Variovorax paradoxus: one gene and its partner. The protein of the gene in region 1 interacts with the protein of each later gene in a pairwise test. Links are inferred from orthologs where the notes say so. Each region holds a gene or a part of one and is shown on either strand. Other genes may lie near its edges.

Evidence for each region.
Region 2: the proteins of AACL56_RS07795 (region 1) and ndk interact in binary tests that used the Escherichia coli proteins (3 or more experiments, as listed by UniProt). The link is inferred for Variovorax paradoxus from one-to-one orthologs.

What each region holds. Positions count from the first base shown.
Region 1 is NZ_LR743507.1:1,746,967-1,752,319, reverse strand. What follows is about bases 1,774-4,543. They hold AACL56_RS07795 (5-formyltetrahydrofolate cyclo-ligase), read right to left. Parts: upstream 3,583-4,543; coding sequence 2,965-3,582; downstream 1,774-2,964. Other genes in these bases: AACL56_RS07790 (lytic transglycosylase domain-containing protein), read left to right, coding at 3,682-4,543; AACL56_RS07800 (LysR substrate-binding domain-containing protein), read left to right, coding at 1,774-2,724. Outside these bases: AACL56_RS07815 (Crp/Fnr family transcriptional regulator), read right to left, coding at 1-676; AACL56_RS07810 (BLUF domain-containing protein), read left to right, coding at 766-1,170; AACL56_RS07805 (DUF2917 domain-containing protein), read right to left, coding at 1,252-1,569; more of AACL56_RS07800, read left to right, coding at 1,741-1,773; more of AACL56_RS07790, read left to right, coding at 4,544-5,353. UniProt on the Escherichia coli protein: Involved in the removal of 5-formyltetrahydrofolate.
Region 2 is NZ_LR743507.1:3,954,733-3,960,047, reverse strand. The notes cover bases 876-3,607. They hold ndk (nucleoside-diphosphate kinase), read left to right. Parts: upstream 876-1,894; coding sequence 1,895-2,320; downstream 2,321-3,607. Other genes in these bases: pilW (type IV pilus biogenesis/stability protein PilW), read left to right, coding at 3,495-3,607; rlmN (23S rRNA (adenine(2503)-C(2))-methyltransferase RlmN), read left to right, coding at 2,342-3,490; AACL56_RS18420 (pseudouridine synthase), read left to right, coding at 876-1,742. Outside these bases: more of AACL56_RS18420, read left to right, coding at 1-875; more of pilW, read left to right, coding at 3,608-4,349; AACL56_RS18400 (helix-turn-helix domain-containing protein), read left to right, coding at 4,342-5,315. UniProt on the Escherichia coli protein: Major role in the synthesis of nucleoside triphosphates other than ATP. The ATP gamma phosphate is transferred to the NDP beta phosphate via a ping-pong mechanism, using a phosphorylated active-site intermediate.

The DNA of each region.
Region 1 (5,353 bases):
TCTTGTAGAGCCCCAGGCGCTGCAGCCGCCGCAGCGTCTTGTTGGTGTGTACCAGCGACAGCCCGAGTGCATCGGCGATATGTTGCTGGTTGAACGGAAACTCGATCCAGCCGTCGCGCACCATGCCCACGCGGTCGGCACGCCGGTAGAGATGCATCAGCAGCATGGCCACGCGTTCGCCGGCATTGCGCCGGCCGGCTGAGACGAGGTTGTCGTCGACCAGCTTCTCCTCGCGCGCGGCCAGCCACGTGATGTCGTATCCCAGCTTGGGCTGCGCGTGGAACAGGCCCCAGAGGCGGTCGCGCGAGAAGGCGCACAGCGTGACATCGGTGATGGCCTCGACGCCGTGGGTCTGGCCGTCGGCGAATTCGTCCTGCAGGCCGATGAAGTCGCCGGGCAGCAGGAAGCTCAGGATCTGCCGCCGCCCGTCGCTCAGCGTCTTGAAGCGGAAGGCCCAGCCCGAATAGAGCGTGAAGAGCTGCGGGCTGCGCCGGTGCTCCTCGACGATGGCGGCGCCGCCCTCGACGCGGCGGGCGCCGACGCGGAACGACTGGATCGTCCTGAGCTCCTCCTCGGAGCAGGGCAGGAACGCGTCGAGCCGGCGCAACGCGCACTGGTCGCAGGGATTGGCGCCCTGGGGTGGAGGCGCCGCGGCAGGGTAGTCCTCGAATTTCACGCGTAACTATAGGCGCACGGAATGTGTCTTTTGACATTTCGCGACGGCGGGGGAGGTACCTACACTGCGCACGTTTTTTTCTGCGCCGCATGACCGAACAACGCCCGCTCTACGAAGTCCTCTACTGCAGCACGCTCACCCAGGACCTGCCCCCGAACACGGTCGGCTCGATCGCCACCCGCGCCCGCGGCCGCAATGTGGAACGCGGCATCACCGGACTCCTGGTGTTCGACGGCCAGCGCTTCTGCCAGCACCTCGAGGGCCCGCGCGAGGCGGTCGATGCGCTGATGCAGCAGATCGAGAAGGATCCGCGCCATACCGACATCCGCGTGGTCTACCAGGCGCCCCTGGCGGTGCGGCGCTACACCGGCTTCGGCATGGGGCTGGCCGAAAGCGAGGGGCCCGACCTGATGGCCGGCGTGCACGTGCTCGAAGGCGAGACGGCGCTGCGGCACTTCCTGGCGCTCCTGCCGAGCTTCGACATCAACGGGTAACGGCAACCTGTTACGCGAAAAGTAGCTTCAAAAAGAAAAAGGCGGCCGTGGCCGCCTTTCCAGCTCCTGGAGGCAGAACAATCAGGCGTTGTCCCAGCTGTAGGTCGCGCCGTAGCCGTCCCACGCCTCCATCACGATGCGCTGGCCCGCGGCCACATGGAGCGATTCGCCGGGGGCGAGCACCAGGTCTTCGCTGGGGCTGGCGAGCGTGGCGTCGGGCGTGACCCACACCCGGCCCTGCTTCACGCGCAACACGCTGGCCGACCGCGCCTTCAGGCTCATCGCCTCGCCGGGAGCGATCTGCCAGGCGCCACGGCGGACGGCCGGCGGAACTGCGGCGGTGCGGACGGTTGCGGACAGGGGCGAGAGCGATTCGGTGGTGCAGACGGCGGTGGACATGATGAAACTCCTTAGGGCTTTGCCGAAGCGCTTCACAGGAGGCAATAGCGCAGTTCGGGAATGAATGATCGTTTCTCATGCACCGGTGGTCCAATGAAAACGAGGTAGGCTACTGATGCGGGTTTCGCATCAATTGCGCAAATCGCCGCCCGACCTCCCAAAGTCATACTCATGCAACATTCGCAAACCCATCTGCGCTCGCGCCCGATCTCGGCCGGCCACCTGCGCGCCTTCGAGGCGGTGGCGCGGCACCTGAATTTCCGCGCCGCGGCCGAGGAGATGGCCCTGACGCAGTCGGCGGTCAGCCGCCAGATCCAGTCGCTGGAGGAAGAGGTGGGCGTGTCGCTGTTCCTGCGCCACACGCGGGCCGTGGAACTCACCAGCGCCGGGGCGCTGCTGCTGCTGGCGGTGCAGCAGTCCCTGCCGCGCATCGACACGGCCGTGCGGCAGATCCGCCAGAGCGCGGGGCGCCAGAGCGTGTCGCTGACCACCTTTGCGTCGTTCGCGTCGATGTGGCTCATCCCGCGGCTGGAGGCGTTCCAGCGCGACAACCCCGAGATCGACATCCGCATCGACGCCAGCGACGTGGCGGTCGACCTCGAAGTGGCCGACGTGGACATCGCGCTGCGCTACGGTCCGCGCGAGACCATGTCGGCAGGCGCCCTGCGCCTGTTCGGCGAAACGCTGACGCCGGTGGCCAGCCCCTGGCTGCTGAAGAGCAACCCGCCCATCAGGACGCCCGCCGACATCACCCGCTTCACGCTGATCGAAGCCGGGGACGCGCACCGCACGCACCTCGAGTGGTTGACGTGGCGGCGCTGGTTCGAGGTGAACGGGCTGGAGCGCGCGCAGCCGAAGCGCTGGCTCTATTTCAACTACGCCTATCAGATGGTGCAGGCCGCCCTCACCGGACAGGGTGTGACGCTGGCGCGCAGTTCGCTGATTGCCGAGAGCCTGGCCAACGGCGATCTGGTCGAGGTGCTGCCGCAGCACCGCATGGATTCACCGATGGCCTACTGGCTCATCGCGGGGCCGCGCAGCGCGTTGCGCCCGGAGATCAGGGCCTTCTGCGACTGGCTGCAACTGCAGGCCGCCACCACCCGCGAGACCATCGGCGAAGTGCCCGATCCGGACACGGTCGACGACATCGACTGAAGTCCGACGCCGCAAAGGGCCCGGCGGCCCTTTCCAGGAACACCGCGGAACCGGCTCCCGGCCGCAGTTGTTGCCCCCAGCGAGGGGGCAGGCGAAGCGACACGAAGTGCGCGAAGACGGGGGCGAGTCAGGAACACCGCGGAACCGGCTTTGCCGGGCCGCAGGTGTTGCCCCCGGTAGGGGGAAGTTGAAGCGACACGAAGTGCGCGAAGCCTGGGGGCGAGCCAAGCCTGTGGCGAGTCAAGCCTGTGGCCAGACCACGCCGTTGTCGTTGAGGATCGCGTCGAGCGGCAGGTCGTGCGCCTCGGGCTTGAAATCATCCAGCAAGCCGTTGGTGAAGCCCAGTCCCACCGTGAACGGCCGCGGCTCCAGCGCCGCCAGCGTGCGGTCGTAGAAGCCGCCGCCGTAGCCCAGCCGGTAGCCGCCCGCGCTGTAGCCCACGCAGGGCACGAACAGCAGCGTCGGCACGATCAGCTCGGTGTCCTTGGGCTTGGGAATGCCGTAGGCGTCCTCTTCCATCTGGCAGCCCGGGTACCAGGCATGGAAGGTCAGCGTCTTGTGAACTTTGTCGATCACCGGCAGTCCGATGCGGCGACGCTGCGACTCTTCCATGAGTTCGCCGTCTTCCTTCCAGCGGTGCAATGCAGGCAACGGATCGAACTCGCCCTTGATCGGCCAGTAGGCGCCGATCACGGTGTCGGGCCGGCCGACCAGCCAGATGCGCATCACGCGCTGCAAAAGGTCGGCGCGTGTCAGCCGGTCGGGCATGGCCAGGCGTTGTTCGACCAATGCCTTGCGCAGCTGATCCTTCAGAAAACTCGCCGTCGCCGAGGTGTCGGCATCCTTTGACTTGTCCATAATCCCCCGATGCAGTTCCCAAGCATTTTGGCACCCCAGCGCGCATCGCAGCGCACCCTTCGGCGCAGCGCGGCACCCGCACTGGTTTTTTCCGCTGTCATGGCTCTCGCGGCACTGCTCTCGCAGCAGCCCGCCGCCGCCCAGACCAACACCAACGACGACGTGCTGGTCCAGATGAAGCAGGCGTTCCAGCGCGGCGACAAGGGCCGCCTCACGGCCCTGCTGCCGCAGGCACGCGGCCATGCCCTGGAACCTTGGGCCGCCTACTGGGAACTCAAGGCGCGCCTGCAGGAGGCCGCGCCCAGCGAAGTGCAGGACTTCTTCGCACGCTACCCGGGCACCTACCAGGAAGACCGCCTGCGCAACGACTGGCTGCTGCTCACCGGCCAGCGCCGCGACTGGGACAACTTCTCGGCCGCAGTGGCGGGCTTCCGCATGGGCGACGACGCGCAGGTGCGCTGCTACGCAGTGCTGGTCGACACGCTGCGCACCGGCACCGCCACGCAGGCCCAGGCCGACGACGTGCGTCGCGACTGGTTCAGCCAGAAGGAAGCCGACGACGGCTGCCTCACCGCCGCAGACCGCATGGTGGCGGCCCGGCTGCTGTCGCCGAACGACGCCTGGAAGAAGGCCCGCCTTGCCATCGAGGCCAACCGTCCGCAGGCCGCGCGCGGCGCCATCACCATTGCCGCGCCCGATGCGCTGCCGCTGTTCGAGGAACTCAACGCCAGCTCGGCCAAGTTCCTGACCGGCCGTGCCTTCGTGGCCGCCAAGTCGCGCAAGGAGCTGGTGGTGCTCGCGCTCATCAAGGTCGCCATCGCCGACCCCGAGCAGGCGGCCGCGCAGCTCGACAGCAAGTGGGGCCCGATGCTGTCCGCCGAAGAGCGCAACTGGCTCTGGGGCACCATCGGCCGCGCGGCCGCGCTCAAGCTGTGGCCGCAGGCCGGCACCTACTTCGGCAATGTCACGAAGAACAGCGACCTGTCCGACGACATGCTCGGCTGGCGCGTGCGCGCCGCGCTGCGCGCCGGCCAGTGGAAGGAGGTGGCGCCCGCCATCAACGCCATGAGCGAGACCGCCCAGCTCGACCCGACATGGGTGTACTGGAAGGCCCGCGCGCTCGCCACCGAACGCAGCGAAGAGCGCCGCGCCCAGGCGCGCGATCTCTACCAGAGCATTGCCGGCTCGCGCGGCTTCTACGAGATGCTCGCGCTCGAGGAACTCGGGCAGCGCACCGTGGCCGCCACCCGGCCCGCGCCGCTCACGCCCGAGGAAAAGGCCGCCGCGCGCGCCAACCCGGCGCTGGCCCGCGGCCTGTACGCCATCGCCATCGGGCTGCGCCCCGAAGGCACGCGCGAATGGAACTACGCCACCAACCTGCACGACAAGGGCGGCATGGACGACCGCGCGCTGCTCGCAGCGGCCGACTTCGCCTGCCAGCGCGAGGTCTGGGACCGCTGCATCAACACCAGCGAGCGCACCAAGGGCGTGGTCGACGTCGAGCAGCGCTTCCCGATGCCGTTCCACGACACCGTGCTGCGCAAGAGCCAGGACATCGGGCTCGACCCGGCCTACGTCTATGGCCTGATCCGCCAGGAAAGCCGCTTCATCATGGACGCGCGCTCGGGCGTCGGCGCGTCTGGCCTGATGCAGGTCATGCCCGCCACCGCGCGCTGGACCGCCCGCAAGATCGGCCTGACCGACTTCTCGCCCGGCCAGATCAACGACCGCGAGACCAACATCACCATCGGCACCAACTACCTGAAGCTGG
Region 2 (5,315 bases), 2.2 Mb from region 1 along the record:
CTGTAGGTGCTGCTACTGAATCGGTAGCGCCGGATGCTGCGACGCAACCCGGGCCGGAGCCGGATGTGCCGGTGGAAGCCGAGGGGCCCAGGAAGCCGCGCGGTCCGCGCAAGAAGAAGGTGGTCTTGGACGAGGTCGTGGCCGCGCCCGAGGTGCAGCCGGCAGGTTCGGATGCGCCGGCAGCTGGAGAGCCGGCAGCTGTCGCTGCCGAGGTGCAGGCATCCGTCGTCATTGCGCAGTCCGAGGAAGGCGTTGCGCCGGTGGTGGCTCCGCAGCCCTCGCAGGCTGTCCGCAACGACGAGGACGACGACGAAGACGAGGACGAAGAAGAACCTGACGAGGAAGAAGACGACCTGGACCGCGCCCGCCGCGCCGCCGAGCGCGAGCAGCGCAATGCGTTGCCGCCCGAGCCGATCCGGTTCGCCGACGTCATTTCCGGCCAGTTCGATGCCGACGAAGAAAGCCCCGAGGTGCCGCCGCTGAAGCGCGTGCTGCTGCCGGAGGCCGATTCGCCCAAGCTGCACAAGGTGCTCGCGCAGGCCGGTCTCGGCTCGCGGCTTGAGATGGAGCAGCTGATCCTGCAGGGACGCATCTCGGTCAACAACGAGCCGGCTCATATCGGGCAGCGCATCCAGTTCGGTGATCAGGTCAAGATCAATGGCAAGCCGATCCGTTACCGGATTGCGCCCCCGCCGCCGCGCGTCATCGCGTACCACAAGCCCGTGGGCGAGGTCGTCACCCACGACGACCCGCAGAACCGTCCGACGGTGTTCCGAAAGCTGCCGCGGCTGCAGCAGGGCAAGTGGCAGTCGGTCGGCCGCCTCGACCTAAACACCGAAGGCCTGCTGCTTTTCAGCAGCTCCGGCGACCTGGCCAACCAGCTCATGCACCCGCGCTTCGGCCTCGAGCGCGAATACGCGGTGCGCGTGCTGGGCGCGCTCACCAGCGAGGAAAAGCAGAAGCTGCTCGACGGCGTGCGCCTCGACGACGGAATGGCGCAGTTCGGCACCATCGAGGACGGCGGCGGCGAAGGTTCCAACTGCTGGTACCGCGTGACCATTTCAGAAGGCCGCAATCGCGAGGTGCGCCGCCTGTTCGAGTCGGTAGGCCACGCGGTCAGCCGGCTGATCCGTATCCGCTACGGTGCGATGGTGCTGCCGCGCGGCCTGAAGCGCGGCGCGTGGATGGAGCTCGACGAGCGCGACATCCGTGCGCTGTTCCAGGCTTCGGGTGGTGCCGTGGGCCGCCCTGGTCCTCAGCAGCGCGGTCCGGGACAGGAGGGCGGCGGCAACGGCCGCAATGGGCGCAACAAGAAGCGCCGCGGCAACCGCAACGCGGCGGGCGGCCAGCCGCAGCAGCGCGACATGCGCGACGACGGAAGCCGCGAGGCGCCGATCCCGAATCCGCTGGGCGACGGTCGTCCTCCGCGCGGTGAGCGGGGTGAGCGGGGTGGGCGCGGCAATCGCGGCGGCGGCAACGGTGGCCCGCCGCAGGGCCAGGGCCGCCGCGGCAATGCGGGCGGCGGCAATCGTCAAGGCGGAAGCCGGCAAGGCGATGACCGCCAGCCGAGCGCATCCAACCAGCCCGACCCGATGAAGACCTCGTTGGGCTACATCGGCGCCGACAGCTTCTCGCGCCAGCGAAAGGAGCAGCGGAGCGGCCAGGGCCGCCGCGGAGGCGGCGGTGGATTCGGTGGCGGAGGCCAGGGCGGGCAAGGCGGCGGACGCCGCCGCGGTCGCTGAAAGCCTGCCGACGTGGCGCGGCCTTTGCGGGGTTTTCACCAATCCGCCAGGTCACGCCGGTTAAAATCAGAGGCTTTGTCGACACGTGACGCAACGGACCTGTTGCAGTTGTGACAAAACACTTCAAAATCAAAGCTCCAGGAAGCATTTCAATGGCCATCGAACGTACCCTTTCCATCATCAAGCCCGACGCAGTTGCCAAGAACGTGATCGGCAAGATCGTTTCCCGTTTCGAAGCTGCCGGCCTCAAGATCGTCGCCGCCAAGCTGGTGCACCTGTCGCGCAACGAAGCCGAACAGTTCTACGCCGTGCACAAGGAACGCCCCTTCTTCAAGGACCTCGTCGAGTTCATGATCTCGGGCCCCGTGTTCGTGCAAGTGCTCGAGGGCGACAACGCCATCGCCAAGAACCGTGACCTGATGGGCGCCACCGATCCCAAGAAGGCAGCCGCCGGCACCATCCGCGCCGACTTCGCCGACAGCATCGACGCCAACGCCGTTCACGGTTCGGACGCTCCCGAAACCGCAGCGAACGAAGTCGCCTTCTTCTTCGCCGGCCTCAACGTCTACGCACGCTGAAGTCGTATCTCGACCGATTCCATGACCACGGCCAATCTGCTCGATTTCGATCTCGAGGGGTTGGCTGCGTTCTGCGAAAAACTCGGCGAGAAGAAATTCCGCGCCACGCAGCTGTTCCGCTGGATCCACCAGCGTGGCGCGAGTGACTTCACCCAGATGACCGATCTGGCGAAGTCATTGCGAGAAAAGCTAGCGACCACCGCGCGCGTGGAGGCCCTGCCGGTCCTCACGCAGCACGAATCCAAGGACGGCACGATCAAGTGGCTGTTCGACGTCGGCGACGGCAACGCCGTCGAAGCCGTATTCATTCCCGAGGACGACCGCGGCACGCTTTGCGTGTCGTCCCAGGCCGGCTGTGCGGTCGGTTGCCGCTTCTGCTCCACGGGGCACCAGGGCTTCAGCCGCAATCTCAGCACGGGCGAGATCGTCGCCCAGTTGTGGTTTGCCGAGCATTTCCTGCGCAAGCACCTCCGCCGCGACGAACGCGTCATCTCCAACGTGGTGATGATGGGCATGGGCGAGCCGCTGCAGAACTACTCGGCGCTCGTGCCTGCGCTGCGGACCATGCTCGACGACAACGCCTACGGGCTGTCGCGCCGTCGCGTGACGGTGTCGACCTCCGGCGTGGTGCCGATGATCGATCGCCTGGGCGCCGATTGCGCAGTGGCCATGGCCGTTTCGCTGCATGCGCCCAACGACGCGCTGCGCGACGACCTCGTGCCGCTGAATCGCAAGTACCCGATTGCAGAACTGCTCGAGGCTTGCAAGCGCTACCTCGTGCATGCGCCGCGCGACTTCATCACCTTCGAGTACTGCATGCTCGATGGCGTCAACGACCAGCCCGAGCATGCCCGCCAACTGATCGAGCTGGTGCGCACGCACGACGTGTCGTGCAAGTTCAACCTGATTCCTTTCAACCCGTTCCCGGCGTCGGGCCTTCTGCGTTCGCCGCAGCCTCGCGTGCTGGCATTCGCAAAGATGCTGAGCGAAGCCGGGATCGTGACCACCGTGCGCAAGACGCGCGGTGACGATATCGACGCCGCATGCGGACAACTCGCCGGCGACGTCAAGGACCGCACCCGTGCGGCCGAGCGCATGGCCCAGCGCCGCGCTGCAGAGCGACCCATCGTTTTGCATCCGGTTCGCAAGACCGCACCCCAGGAGCATTGACAGAATGAGCATGGCCTTTCCGATGACGACCGTGAATGCGCAGCGGCTGCTTGCCGTGGGCCTTGCCGGCGTCGCCGTGGCGTTACTGCTCTCGGGCTGCGTGAACACGCGGACCACCACAACCTCCTTGGCCGACAGCAGTTCGAGCAAGGGTAACGAGATCGTGACCGAATCGGACGAGAGTTCGCGGCAGCGCCGCGCTCGCCTTCGCATGGAGCTCGCGTCCGGCTACTTCGAGCAAGGGCAGACGACGGTCGCGCTCGACGAGATCAAGCAGGCGCTGGCCGCTGATCCGAACAATGCCGATGCTTACAACCTGCGTGGCCTGGTCTACATGCGACTGGACGACGCCGGCCTTGCGGAAGACAGTTTCCGTCGCGCCATCGCCATCAATCCGCGCGACGCCAATGCGCGCCACAACTACGGCTGGCTGCTGTGCCAGCAGAACCGCTTTGGCGACGCTGCCACGCAGTTCAACGAAGCGCTCGCCGTGCCGAGCTATGCCGACCGCGCCAAGACGCTCATGACCCAAGGCGTGTGCCAGCTCAAGGCGGGCCAGCGCGTCGAGGCCGAGCGCAGCCTCATGCAGGCGTACGAGATCGACGCCGGCAATCCGGTGGTCGGCTTCAATCTCGCATCGGTGCTCGCCCAACGCGAAGAGTGGTCGCGTGCGCAGTTCTACATTCGCCGCGTCAACAACAGTTCCGCAGCCAGTGCCGAAACGCTCTGGCTCGGCATCAGGATCGAACGAAAGCTCAACAACCGCGAGGCCGCTGCGCAGTTGGGAGGCCAGTTGCAACGACGTTTCCCCCAATCGCGGGAGGCATCAGCGTACGAGCGCGGGAATTTCAATGATTGATCGGGTTTCGGAGTTCGGCACTTCCGTGGCACAGCCGCTAGAGGAAGGCGACATCACGCACAAGACGGCCGGCGACCTGCTTCGCGAGGCGCGCGAAGCCCACGGATTGCACATCGAGATGGTGGCGGCCGCGTTGAAGGTGCCGCCGCAGAAGTTGCTTGCGCTCGAGGCGGACGACATCGCCTCGCTGCCCGATCCGGTCTTTGCGCGCGCATTGGCCAGCAGCGTGTGCCGCGCACTGCGCATCGATCCGGCGCCGGTGCTGGCCAAGCTGCCCACGACACAGAAGGTGTCGCTTGCGGAGGCCGACCGCACGCTCAAGACAAACATCTCCTCGGGCACGCCGCGCTGGAGCGGCAGCAGCAGCCGGTCGAGCGGCCTGCCTTCGCGTACGTTGCTCACCGTGGTCCTCCTGTTGCTGGTGGGGGCCGGCGCGCTCTTCTGGCTTCCGCAGTCGGTGTTCGACCAGATCGGCGCCTCGGTGTCACGCCTGACGGCTCGCAGCAGCGCCGACGCCGGCTCGGCCGCCAACGACCCTGCGGCAAGCGCCCCGTCGAGCTCTTCCGGCGTCGTGGCCGAAACCGTTCCCGCGCAGATCGTGGCGCCGAGCGGTCCTGTGAGCACGAATGCTCCGGCTGCACCCATGGCATCCGCCATACCCGGCGGCGCCGCTGCCACTGCTGCGGCCCCATTGGCAGCGGCTTCCGCGCCGGTGGCTCCAGTCGCTGGAGGCAGCCAGCAACTCGTCTTCGTTGCACGCGAGGAATGCTGGATCACCGTGACGGAAGCCGGCGGCAAGCAACTGCTACGCCGCAGCCTGAAGGCCGGCGAAACGGTCGGCCTGTCGGGTACGCTGCCGTTGTCGGTCGTGGTGGGCCGTGCGTCCAGCGTCGACGTGCAGGTTCGCGGACAACCTTTCGATCTGAAGCCTGTCACCAAGGGTGGCGGCGTGGCGCGTTTCGAGGT